Regions from separate parts of the Mesorhizobium sp. B2-1-3A genome, predicted to be linked through region 1. Evidence: predicted binding sites of a transcription regulator. Region 1 holds the regulator's gene; each other region holds the start of a gene.

Region 1 (4,283 bases):
TGTCTCGACTTGAAGCCGAGCGCCTGGTTACCGCCATCAGCAATCGCGGCTTTGCCGTGGCTCCGGTGTCGCGGGCCGAGCTCGAGGACCTGGCTCGCGCAAGGATGGTTGTGGAGATGCCGCTGTTCCTGGAATCGATCGAGAAAGGCGGCAGGGAATGGGAGGACGCGGTTGTCACCGCCCACTACCGGCTCTCCCGCTGCAAGACCGCGGTCGACGACCCCTCGGATGCGGCCGTCGACCAATGGGACGAGAGCCACGAGGCCTTTCACGCGGCACTGCTGAGTGCTGCGACGTCCAACTGGCTGTTGCGCTTCCGTTCGACAATCGCCGATCAGTTGCGGCGGCATCATCGTTTTCTCGGCCTGGCGCCGACATTGCGGGCGGCCGCCGGCCTCAAGGATGGCTATGGCGAGGCAATGGACGCCCTGCGCGAGGCGATCGCGATCGAGCATCACACCGCGATCATGGAAGCGGCCCTCGATCGCGATGTCGAGCGGGCAAAGGCGCTGATGACGGCGCATATCGGCTACACGCTGCATGTCTACGTTCACAGCGAGGACGGCGGCGCGAACAACTACACCGCACGCGCCGGCAGCCTGAAGGCAATTTCGGGATGACTTCAGCGCTTCCGCGACGTCCGGCTCTCTATGAGATGGTCGCGGCCCGTGACAGGCTGGCCGCCTGGTTGCCGCGCACGCCGCTGCTGCGCCTCGATCTCGGTCGTGCCGATCAGCGGATATTCCTCAAGCTCGAGACATTGTCGCCCATTGGCGCCTTCAAGATCAGGCCGGCGCTCAATGCCTTGCTCTGCCGCGATGCCGATGAACTCAGGCATGGCGTTGCGACCATCAGTTCCGGCAACATGGCCTACGGAATGGCCTGGGCGGCACGGGCGCTTGGCGTTCCGATGGCCGCCTACATGTATGCCGATGCACCCCAGACCAAGATCGACGGGGTCCGCGGCCTTGGTGGCGACGTGCGCTTCGTCTCGCACGAGACATGGTGGCGCTACATCATCGGAACGGAGCGGCCGGAGGGCGCGGAATTCCTGGTGAACCCGGTCACCGACCAGGCGGTGCTTGCCGGCAACGCGACCATTGGCCTCGAGATCGCCGAAGATCTGCCCGAGGTCGATTGCGTCCTGACACCTTATGGCGGAGGGAGCATGACAACCGGTGTCGCCAGTGCGGTCAAGGCGATGCGGAGCCAGGCCAAGGTCTTCGCCGTCGAGGATGAGAATGCGGCTCCGGTCACGGCGGCGTTGGCGGCCGGACGCATTGTCGAGATCGAGACGCGCCCCTCCTTCATCAAGAGCATAGGCGGCCCATCGCTGGTGCCCGGCCTATGGCCATTGGCAAGCCAGTCTATCGACGGCGCCATTGCCGTCAGTCTCGACCAGGTCACGGAAGCGATGCGCCTGTTGTTCTCGAAGGCAAAGATCGTGGCCGAAGGCGCGGGTGCCGCCTCGCTCGCCGCCGCTCTCCGCAGCGAGCGGGCAACCGGCAACGTCGTCTGCGTTATCTCCGGCGGCAATATCGATGCCGGCGCCTATGCGCAGATTCTGGGCGGAGCGATGCCGGAAGCCTGAACGCGTTCTATCCCCGGATAGCCAGCGATTGTTGGCGTTTTGATTTCGTTTCGTTCCGGTCGAAATGGATCGATTGGCCCATGCAATCCGCCCTGTGAACGCGCTTCAAACGCTGATGCCAAGCGGGACAAGAGGGTGGACCACAGGCCATTAACCAAAATGATTTCAATGCTCGCCTTGGCGCGGAGGTGGTCGATTGCTGCCCACCGCCGGCAGCGGATAATTTCAGATGCCTTAACAAATTCACTAAACTTTAAACAGTTGCGGAACACAACTGGAACAGATAGTGTTTGTTCTGGGTTTGTTTTTCGATTCCGATTCACACCCTTCGTTCAATGCCTGGGGGGCGCCATGCTGACGCGCAAGCAACATGAACTTCTGATGTTCATCCATGAACGGCTAAAGGAAAGCGGTATCCCGCCCTCCTTTGACGAGATGAAGGAAGCGCTCGATCTCGCCTCCAAGTCAGGGATCCATCGCCTGATCACGGCACTGGAGGAACGCGGCTTTATCAGGCGGCTGCCCAACCGGGCGCGGGCATTGGAAGTGCTGCGGCTACCGGATTCGATCGCGCCCGGCCTCAACGCCGCAAAGAAATTCTCGCCGAGTGTCATTCAGGGCAGTCTCGGTCAGGGTGGCCTCGGCCGCCAGATCAAGCCGGCGCCGTCGCGCTTGCCCTCTGCCGGCAATGACGACGACGCGGTCTCCGCCGTGTCGATCCCGGTGATGGGCCGTATCGCCGCCGGTGTGCCGATCGATGCGATCCAGCATCAGACGCATTCGATCTCGGTGCCGCCGGACATGATCATGGGTGGCGAGCACTATGCGCTGGAGGTCAAGGGCGACTCGATGATCGAGGCCGGCATCTTCGATGGCGACACGGTCATTATCCGCAACGCCGATACGGCGAGCCCGGGCGAGATCGTCGTGGCGCTGGTCGACGAGGAGGAAGCGACCTTGAAACGGTTCCGCCGCAAGGGCGCCTCGATTGCCCTTGAAGCCGCCAACCCGGCCTACGAGACGCGCATTTTCGGGCCGGACAGGGTCAAGGTGCAAGGCAAGCTGGTCGGGCTGATCAGGCGCTACTGAGCAGGAGCAGCCGGCATTTCGGCTTTTTGATAGGGCGGCAGCCCCCTCGCCTCACGCGAAAACTTTCGTTGCTCGTGCCAGGGCCGATACGGCCCGTCCACGGCGAAGCTGACGGTTGGCGGACCGGTCGCCGATTGGCGGTCGAAGAAGACGGCGGCACTGCCCTTGCGTGCAAGTTGCCGCTTGGTGATGACGAGGACCAGCGGGTTGTGGCAGGCATCGTAGCCCGTCGCGTCATTGACAACGATCAGGTCGGCGAAGCCGCAGGCCTTCCAGGTAGCCTTGCGGTCTTCGACATGCGCGATGATCGCGCCAGACGGATGCCGGGCGAGACAGATGCCTTCCGTGCAGTAGAACGGCGCCCCTGGCGGCAGATTGACGGCATCGGCAATGTCGAATTGCCCGTCCGCCTTGTTGAACATCTCCGGTGTGACAATGGTTTCGGACACCAGCGCGCGTTTCCAATTGTCGACGGTGAATTCGTTCGGACGAGCTCGGCTGACCGCGAGTTCGCCACCGCCGATCGGCACCGCGACCAGCCGCGCATCTTCGGAGATCAGCACATCCGGCACGCGCGTATCAGACACAGTCAACAGGCCGGCGAGCGCGAATGGCACTGCCGCGAGCCGCAGCCATGTCGTCGCCATCGTCGCGATGACCAGGGCAATCGTCACCAGCAGCACGGAGTGTTGTGAAATCAGCCCGATCGCATCGACGGGGGAGCGTTCCGATATCCACGCCGATATGGCGATCATCACGGTCAGGCCCTTGCCCATCACGTAGAGAAAGGGACTATCGGCACCAAAGGGCATCGCAAGAGAACTGAGAACAGCGAAAGGCATGACAATCAGTGACACGATAGGCATGACGGCGAGATTGGCGAACAGGCTGAGCGGTGACACACGCTGGAAATGCCAGATGGCAAATAGCGCCGTGGCGCAGCCGGCAATGATGGAGGTCATCGCCAACCCGCCCGTCGCCAGCAGGAATCTTCGCGTCAGGAACCCCGGCAGGGACCGCTTTGGCGGTGGCGGTCTTGCCTTTCCCGCACGGTGATCCGCCCAGCCGGCATAGGCGCCGACCAGCGCGGCCGTTGCGGCGAACGACATCTGGAAACTCGGGCCGACCACCTCATGCGGCGACACCACGATGACGGCGATCGCCGAGATCGCCAGGTTGCGCATGGTCAGCGCCGCGCGATCGAACAATACGGCAATCAGCATCACCGCCAGCATGATGAAACTGCGCTCGGCTGCAACGACGACGCCTGAGATGATGAGGTAGGCGGCGATCGAGAACAGTGCCGCGGCGGCCGCATATTTCTTCACCGGCCGGCACGCGGAGAAATCCGGGAACAGCGCGAAGGCACCGCGCAGCAGACCCATGATGGTGCCGGCGACCAGCGCCATATGCAGTCCCGAAATGGAGATGATGTGATAGATGCCGGTGCGCCGCATCGCTTCGTTGATTTCATTGGGAATGCCGGCGCGCACGCCAACGATCAGCGCTGCCGCGATCTCACCTTCGGCACCGCCAACAACGCTCCTGATATGGTCGGCGATGGCTTCGCGAGCATTTTCTATCCCTGAAAACAGGCGGGCCG
Region 2 (4,283 bases), on a different contig from region 1:
CGTTCGCCGCCATGGCGCCATTGTCGGGGTAGGGCATGCCATGGGTGATGATGGTGCTTTCCAGCGCCACCACCGGCCGGCCGGCGGCCAGGGCTTGCGCCACCGGCGCGTGGATATCGATGAAGGGGCGGGCGGTTTCCGGGGTCATCTCAGGTCTCCAATCCGGTGTGCATGCATCCATCAAGGTGCGTGCGGCGGCACTCCGGTACTATGAATTTGCCGGTCTCATGCCACTTCCTGCACATCGGGCACAAGGGCCAGCGCTTCCATGAAGGCGGCCGCGGTGAAATCGGGAACGGCGTCGGCGCTCTCGATGGCCAGCGTTGCCGCGGCGACGCCTTCCCGCAACGCCGCCCGCAAGGGCATGCCGCGCAGCAAGGCGGCGACCGTTGCCCCGGCCAGCGCATCTCCCGCGCCGGTGACGTCCACAACTTTCCTCGGGGCCGGCGGCTTGATGGCAAACGTGCCGTCGCGATCAAAACCCAGCACCGGGCCGATGCCCGCCGTCACCACAGCGCTGGTGAGGCCGGCGCGCTTCAAACCGTCAACGATGCCCCGCTGGGAAGCCGCGCCGTCCAGGCCTGCCAGCGCGAGGGCCTCGCGCTGGTTCATGAAGACGACGGCCAGATTGCCGAGCACCGGCTTCAGGCGCACGATCTTGGCCGGCGAAATGGCAATGGCGAATACGGGCTTGCCGGCGGCAAGCGAAACCAGCCGCTCCAGTGCCGCCGATGGCAGATTGGCGTCACACAGGATGGCGTCGGCGGCCAAGATCGCCTCCCGCACCTTGGATCGGCGGATCTGCTTGGGAAACGCCAGATCGTACAGCGCCATGTCGGCAAAGCCGACTATCAACTCGCCTTCGCGATCGATCAACGCGGTATAGCTCGGTGTCGTGCGGTCAAGGAACACCGCCGACAGATCGGCGATCCCTGCCTTGGCTATGGCGCGGGAAACGGTGTCGCCCGCCGCATCGCCGCCCCGCATCGAAAGCAGCGAAGCGGAGACGCCGCGCAGCACTGTGCTGCGCAGCGCGTTGAAGACGCCGCCGCCGACATCTTCGCGCATCGTGCCGGGGTTGGACGCGGCCGGCACGTAGAGGCCGGACACCTGGCCGCGCCGGTCGATATGGGCCCCGCCCACGGCCAGTATCTCTGCGGATTTCACCATGGCGGCGATATGACCTTTGTTGTTGCAGCCGCACAAGCGCTAGGCTGCGCGACAGAGCTTCGCATGCAAGGCAGCGATTCGGCAGGCCGGGACAGCGGTGCCGGCTGGCCTAATGCGAGGTGGGTTGCTGCCCGCGTTTCTGGGACGAAAAAAGAACAAATCCGGATATCGCTTGTTTTTCAAATGCTTGTTGCCTCTTGCCAAATGAGAACAAAAAAGGTACAAAATGCCAGGGATTACGGATTGTCCGGCCTTCATTGACGACCAAGGGGTGATGTATCATGGCTCAGAATTCTTTGCGGCTTGTAGAGGATAAGGCAGTGGACAAATCAAAGGCTCTGGATGCGGCTCTGTCGCAAATCGAGCGGGCTTTCGGCAAGGGCTCGATCATGCGGCTCGGCGCCAACGAGCAGGTCGTCGAGATCGAAACGGTGCCGACCGGTTCGCTCGGCCTCGACATCGCGCTCGGCGTTGGTGGCCTGCCGCGCGGCCGCATCATCGAGATCTACGGGCCCGAAAGCTCGGGCAAGACGACGCTGGCGCTGCATACTGTGGCCGAAGCCCAGAAGAAGGGCGGCATCTGCGCCTTCGTCGATGCCGAGCATGCGCTCGATCCGGTCTATGCCCGCAAGCTCGGTGTCGATCTGGAAAACCTGCTGATCTCGCAGCCCGACACCGGCGAGCAGGCGCTGGAGATCTGCGACACGCTGGTGCGTTCCGGCGCCATCGACGTGCTGGTAGTCGATTCGGTCGCGGCGCTGACGCCGCGTGCCGAAATCGAGGGCGAGATGGGCGATTCGCTGCCCGGCCTGCAGGCCCGCCTGATGAGCCAGGCGTTGCGCAAGCTGACCGCCTCGATCTCGCGCTCCAACACCATGGTCATCTTCATCAACCAGATCCGCATGAAGATCGGCGTCATGTTCGGTTCGCCCGAGACCACGACCGGCGGCAACGCGCTGAAATTCTATGCATCGGTGCGCCTCGACATCCGCCGCATCGGCTCGGTCAAGGATCGCGACGAGGTCGTCGGCAACCAGACCCGCGTCAAGGTCGTCAAGAACAAGTTGGCGCCGCCCTTCAAGGTGGTCGAGTTCGACATCATGTATGGCGAGGGCGTCTCCAAGACCGGCGAACTGGTCGATCTCGGCGTCAAGGCCGGCGTGGTCGAGAAGTCGGGTGCCTGGTTCTCCTACAATTCGCAGCGTCTCGGCCAGGGCCGCGAAAATGCAAAACTGTTCCTGCGCGACAATCCCGATACCGCGCGCGAGATCGAACTGGCACTGAGACAGAATGCCGGTCTGATCGCCGAGAAATTCCTCGAGAATGGTGGCTCCGAAGGCAACGGCGACGACGGTTTTGAGGACGAAGCCGGCGCGATGTAAGGCAACGGCCAGAGTTCGGCCATAAAGTCGGCTTATGACCTGATGCTTAAGTAATCGAGTTCTTTAGTACCGCGTTCAAAACCGCTGGCCTTCGAGCCGGCGGTTTTTGTTTTTGGGCGGTGTGGAGCCGGCCTGATAAGCTCCTGAAGCGCTTCGCGCCTGAGTGGATTCACGCGACGCGCTTCAGGTCTTTATTCTCATGCATGTCGCTCTGCCAAAACCGAGGTCGTTTTGGGCGACGTGCAATGGATTGGCCTAATTCCGTGTTTCTGGACAGGGTGCGGCGTGCCCGCTAAAAGGCCAAGTCAATCTTCTAAAAAGCAGAGACCAGTTTCCGCCGGCCGCGCCGGCGGTTTTCGCGAAAAGGCAGCAGTCATGAGTGGCGTGAACGAGATTCGGTCGACATTTCTCGACTATTTCCGCAAGGAGGGCCACGAGGTCGTGGCCTCGAGCCCGCTCGTGCCGCGCAACGATCCGACATTGATGTTCACCAATGCCGGCATGGTGCAGTTCAAGAACGTCTTCACCGGTTTGGAGAAGCGGTCCTATTCGCGCGCCACCACCGCCCAGAAGAGCGTTCGCGCCGGCGGCAAGCACAACGACCTCGACAATGTCGGCTACACCGCGCGCCACCTGACCTTCTTCGAGATGCTCGGCAATTTCTCCTTTGGCGACTATTTCAAGGAGCGCGCCATCGAGCTTGCCTGGAACCTGATCACCAAAGAGTTCGGGCTGAAGAAGGACAAGCTGCTGGTCACCGTCTACCACACGGACGATGAGGCGGCGGGCTTCTGGAAGAAGATCGCCGGTTTCTCGGACGACCGCATCATCCGCATCCCGACCTCGGATAATTTCTGGGCGATGGGCGACACCGGTCCTTGTGGGCCGTGCTCGGAAATCTTCATCGATCGTGGTGAGCACATCTGGGGTGGCCCTCCCGGCAGCCCGGAAGAGGATGGCGACCGATTCCTCGAATTCTGGAACCTGGTGTTCATGCAATATGAACAGGTGACGAAGGAGGAGCGCATCGACCTGCCGCGTCCGTCGATCGACACCGGCATGGGCCTGGAGCGCATGGCGTCCATCCTGCAGGGCGTGGAAAGCGTTTTCGAGACCGATCTGTTCCGTCACCTCATCGATGCGGCGTCTTCCGCGCTTGGGCGCGCTCCGGATGCCGAAACAGTCGCGTCCTACCGTGTCATTGCCGATCATTTGCGCTCGTCCTCCTTCCTGGTCGCCGACGGCGTGCTGCCGTCGAACGAAGGCCGTGGCTATGTGCTGCGCCGCATCATGCGCCGCGCCATGCGCCACGCGCAGTTGCTCGGGGCGAGCGAGCCTCTGATGTGGAAGCTGGTGCCGGCTCTGGTGCGCGAGATGGGCCAGGCCTATCCCGAATTGCTGCGCGGCGAACAGTTGATCACGGAAACGCTGAAGCTCGAGGAGACGCGCTTCCGCAAGACGCTGGTGCGCGGCCTCGGCCTGCTCTCCGAGGCGACGGAAACGCTGCATGCCGGCGACATGCTGGATGGCGAGACGGCCTTCAAGCTCTACGACACCTATGGCTTCCCGCTCGACCTGACGCAGGACGCGCTGCGCCAGCGCAGCATCTCGGTCGATCTTGCCGGCTTCACCAATGCGATGGAGCAGCAGAAGGCCGAGGCGCGCAAGCACTGGACGGGGTCTGGCGAGGCCGCGACCGAGACGGTGTGGTTCTCGGTGCGCGAACAGACC
Region 3 (4,283 bases), on a different contig from region 1:
GCCGACATCGTCGCGGCCGCCAAGCGCGAGGCCGAAATGCTCGCCGCGGACGCACACAAGAAGACCGAGGACTACGTTGTCAGGCGCACCGCTCTTGCCGAACAGAAGATCGGTCAGGCTGAACGCGATGCGGTCGCCGAGGTGCGCGCCAGCGCCGTCGACATCGCAGTCGAAGCCGCCCGCGCACTGCTGGCCGCAAAGGTCGATGTCAAGGCCGGCGCCGACCTGTTCAAGGCTTCGCTCGCGGACGTGAAGGCCAAGCTGAACTGAGCGGTTCTTGAACCGCCGACATGGAGCCGCCCGGGCAACCTGGCGGCTTTTTTGTTGTGGCGCGGATAATCTCCCCCCTCGAGGGGGAGATGTCGCCGAAGGCGACAGAGGGGGTCGGTTCGACCGGTCTCAACGCAATCTTTGCGGCGTAGAATAGAAAAAGTCGGCGCTTCATGAGCGGCGACTCCGTCCGGCCTGCCGGCCATCTCCCCCTCGATGGGGGAGATCGCTCGTCAGCTCAATCCAGCCCGGCCAGGCTCTCTTCTTCAAGCACTTCAGCCCCGCCCAGCCTGAACGGCGCAAACGACACGCGGTGCAGCCGCGCGACGGGGCCGTGCGCCTCGATCGCCGTGCGGTGGCGGGCCGTGGCGTAGCCCATATGGACTTCAAAGCCGTAGCGGTCGTGATGGCTGCCGCAGCCGCACATCATGCGATCGCGCATCACCTTGGCGACGATCGAGGCGGCGGCGATCGACTGCGAGCGTTGATCGCCCTTGATCAACGCGCGGCCGTCGCACGGCAGTCCGGGCGGCACATCGCGGCCGTCGGCAAGCGCGAGTTTCGGGCGGACCGACAGCCCGACCAGCGCGCGCCGCATCGCCTCCAGGCTTGCCTTGAGGATGTTGCTGCTATCGATGCCTTCGGCACTGATCGAGGCCATCGAAACCGCCTGTGCGGAGCCAAGAATGCGCAGGAACAGCGCCTCGCGCTGCAAATGACTGAGACGTTTGGAATCGTCGAGGCCTTCGGGGATGTTGGCGGGGTCGAGCACCACCGCGGCCGCGACCACCGGCCCGGCCAGCGGGCCGCGGCCGGCCTCATCCATCCCCGCGACAGGCCACAGCCCGTCAGCCATCGCCTTCGTCTCGAAGGAGAAATCGGGTTTCTCGACGATTTCGAAGAGAAGCGGAGAATCGGAACGCGAGCGAGCCATGTTGCGGCGAGGTTCGCATCGGCTCCGATTCTCCGCAAGTCCCTCCGGGTCGGGTGGGGCGCCGGACCGGGAGGGCACCGTCTGCAGGCCGGGGCAGGCCGGACGGGATTCTTTGCCGCGACCGCAATGAAGCGGCGGCGGCGAAGGGGGCGTTCAGAGCAGCATCAACTGCTCCTGGTCCTTTCCGGCCGCGACGAACTGGTCGGTGCGCAGCGTGCGCCGCTCAGCGTTGAGGCCGAGCCGTTTGGCGGTGATCTCGAAGCGGCGGCCGATCTGCCAGGCGTAGGGTCCGGCGCCCTTCATGCGCTTGCCCCATTCCGAATCGTAGTCCTTGCCGTCGCGCATCGAACGGATCAGCGACATCACGTGGCGGTAACGGTCGGGATAGTGGCGCAGCAGCCAGTCCTTGAAGATCGGGCTGACCTCCAAAGGCAGGCGCAGAACGACGTAGCCCGCCTCGCGCGCACCCGCCGCGCGCGCCGAATCGAGGATCCGTTCCATCTCCTGGTCGGTGAGGCCGGGGATGATCGGCGCCACCATGACCGAAGCCGGAATGCCGGCATCCGAAAGCTGCCGGATCGCTTCCAGCCGCTTGGTCGGCGTCGACGCGCGGGGTTCCATGGTGCGCGCCAGCATGCGGTCCATTGTCGTCACCGACAGCGCCACCTTGGCGAGCCCACGCTCGGCCATGCGCGACAAGATGTCGATATCGCGCGTCACCAATGCGGACTTGGTGACGATGCCGACCGGATGGCCACGCGCTTCCAGCACTTCGAGGATCTCGCGCATGATCCGGTATTGCTTTTCGATCGGCTGGTAAGGGTCGGTGTTGGTGCCGATGGCGATGGTGCGCGGCTGGTAGCCGTCCTTCGACAGTTCCTTGTCGAGCAACCGTGCCGCATCCGGCTTGGCGAACAGCTTGGATTCGAAATCGAGGCCCGGCGACAGGCCCATGAAGGCATGCGTCGGCCGTGCGAAGCAATAAACGCAGCCATGTTCGCAGCCGCGATAAGGGTTGATCGACCGGTCGAAGGAGATGTCAGGCGATTCGTTGCGGGTGATGATGGTGCGCGGCTTTTCAACCTGCACTTCGGTCTTGAAGGGCGGCAGCTCCTCCAGCGAATCCCAGCCATCATCGAAGACATGGCGGCTGACCGGCTCGAACCGGCCGGACGGATTGATGCCCGCCGACCGGCCGCGATTGCGGTCCGGACGGATACGCATGCCACTCTGCTCGATCATCGCATTGGCCATCTCGGCTCGTCCAGCTCCGAAGGCTGCAATGTCGGCGCGCACGATCGGTTCCATCTTGGCCCGCTCCCCGGGACTGTCCATGTTGTTTCGAATCGCTCGGTTCATGAAATTATTCCTATTTTCTCAATGGGAACAAATCAAGAACTTTCTATGCTGCGCTGCAAAAACTAGCGCTGTGCGCTGCTTTCCGCTATTCGGCTAAACATGCTCAGTGTTCTCATTGAAACGCGCAACGACGAGGAGGCTCTCGCCCGTACGCTCAGCTCGCTGATTGGCGGCGCTGTCGAGGGCGTGGTGCGCGAGGTCGTCGTCTGCGACACCGGCTCCACCGACCAGACGCATCATGTCGCCGAGCATGCCGGCTGCCAGTACGTGGCAAGCGGCGGCATTGCCTTGGGGATCCGGCAGGCCAAGGGTGACTGGCTGCTGCTGCTGGAGCCGGGCGCGCGGCTGGTGGAGGGTTGGATCGATGCGGTTGTCGCCCACACGGCGCGGCAAACCATGGCGGCGCGATTCTCACGCGCGCGGGGCAGCCGCACACCGTTCCTGGCTCGGGTCTTTTCGGGAAACCGTGCGCTCGCCGATGGGCTGGTGATCAGCAAGCGGCAAGCCGCGTCCTTGTCGAAGAGCGCCGGTAGCGCCGAGGCGCTGGCGCGTGGCCTGGCGACAAAGAGGCTCGACGCCGAGATCTGGGTAGCGCCGCCGAAGCAGCAGCAGCGCTCGCCAAAGTGATTTTTTGCATGTGCTCTGTCCATTGTGCATTGCACAAAACGTGACGCGGGGTTAACCTCTCCCGGAGGTGGTGAAGTGGGTTTGGGTCATACGAGCGGTGAGCACCGATGCGGCATCGGGTTCACGCTCACGGACGAGGACCCGATGAACCTTTCAACCCCAGACAAATCCGGCGCCGCCAGTCTCGAGGCCATTGCGCGCAATGGCGGCCTGTTGCGGCGCATCGCCGTGCGCATTCCGACCTATCTCACGGATCTGCGCGAAAACCCTGCCTGGCTGCCGATGTTCATGCTGGCGCGCACAATGCCCGGGCGCCGAATGCATTGGCTGGGTGCAAAACGCGCCCGTCCTGCCGACAATCTTGGGGATACGATGTTTTCCGGTGTCGAGCGGGCGGCGGTGGTCGATGCGCTGCGCTCTGACGGCCTGTTTTCAGGCCTGGTCCTGCCATCGGAAATTCATGAGGAGATCGCGCGTTTCGCGGACCGCACGCCTTGCTTCGGCAATTTCGACCGCCGTCTCGAATTCATGCCGGGCGAGCATGCGCAAGCCGAGAAACGCCTGGCTCGCTCGCTGCTCAGCGGACACTATTTCGAGCGTATCCTCGACTGCCCGGCGGCACTCGCCATACAGCGCGACCCGCTGCTGCTCGACATTGCCGCGCACTATCTCGGCGGCCAGGCGAAACTGATCACCACACGCGTCTGGTGGAGCTTTCCAACCGGCGAGGCCTCCGACGCCGACAAGAACCTTGCCTCGCTCGGCAAGTATCATTTCGACCTCGATGACTGGCGCATGCTGAAATTCTTCTTCTACCTCAGGCCTGTCGACGCCGACACCGGTCCGCATGTCTATGTCAGGGGCAGCCACAGGCGCCGCGCCATAAAGCATCAGTTGACCCTGTTGGTCGGCCATCCCGCCCAGGAGGTGCTGGACGTCTATGGCGAGCAAAGCCCGGTGACGCTGACAGGCGAAGCTGGCCTCGGCTTCGTCGAGGACCCGTTCGGCTTCCACATGGGCACCGTGCCGGCGCGCACGCCGAGGCTGATGATGGAGGTGGGCTTCGGTGTTTCGCGCCCGTCACGCCGGCGCT

Evidence for each region. The regulator LexA, encoded in region 1, represses DNA repair genes until DNA is damaged. The targets are predictions, from matches to a motif close to TGTTCNNNNTGTGTTCNG.
Region 2: the regulator LexA is predicted to act here: its motif matches at 1,377-1,394, upstream of recA (recombinase RecA).
Region 3: the regulator LexA is predicted to act here: its motif matches at 2,587-2,604, upstream of FJ977_RS04785 (PA0069 family radical SAM protein).

What each region holds. Positions count from the first base shown of each region.
Region 1 covers NZ_VFWK01000004.1:518,297-522,579, reverse strand. Annotated here, with positions in the region: gene FJ977_RS18225 (GntR family transcriptional regulator) at 1-620, shown strand, start outside; gene FJ977_RS18220 (pyridoxal-phosphate dependent enzyme) at 617-1,591, shown strand; gene lexA (transcriptional repressor LexA) at 1,943-2,680, shown strand; gene FJ977_RS18210 (ComEC/Rec2 family competence protein) at 2,674-4,283, opposite strand, start outside.
Region 2 covers NZ_VFWK01000001.1:169,026-173,308, reverse strand. Annotated here, with positions in the region: gene FJ977_RS00955 (pseudouridine-5'-phosphate glycosidase) at 1-148, opposite strand, end outside; gene FJ977_RS00950 (carbohydrate kinase family protein) at 226-1,170, opposite strand; gene recA (recombinase RecA) at 1,452-2,552, shown strand; gene alaS (alanine--tRNA ligase) at 2,928-4,283, shown strand, end outside.
Region 3 covers NZ_VFWK01000001.1:958,443-962,725, reverse strand. Annotated here, with positions in the region: gene FJ977_RS04795 (F0F1 ATP synthase subunit B) at 1-270, shown strand, start outside; gene FJ977_RS04790 (ribonuclease HII) at 509-1,204, opposite strand; gene FJ977_RS04785 (PA0069 family radical SAM protein) at 1,358-2,512, opposite strand; gene FJ977_RS04780 (glycosyltransferase) at 2,663-3,190, shown strand; gene FJ977_RS04775 (hypothetical protein) at 3,335-4,283, shown strand, end outside.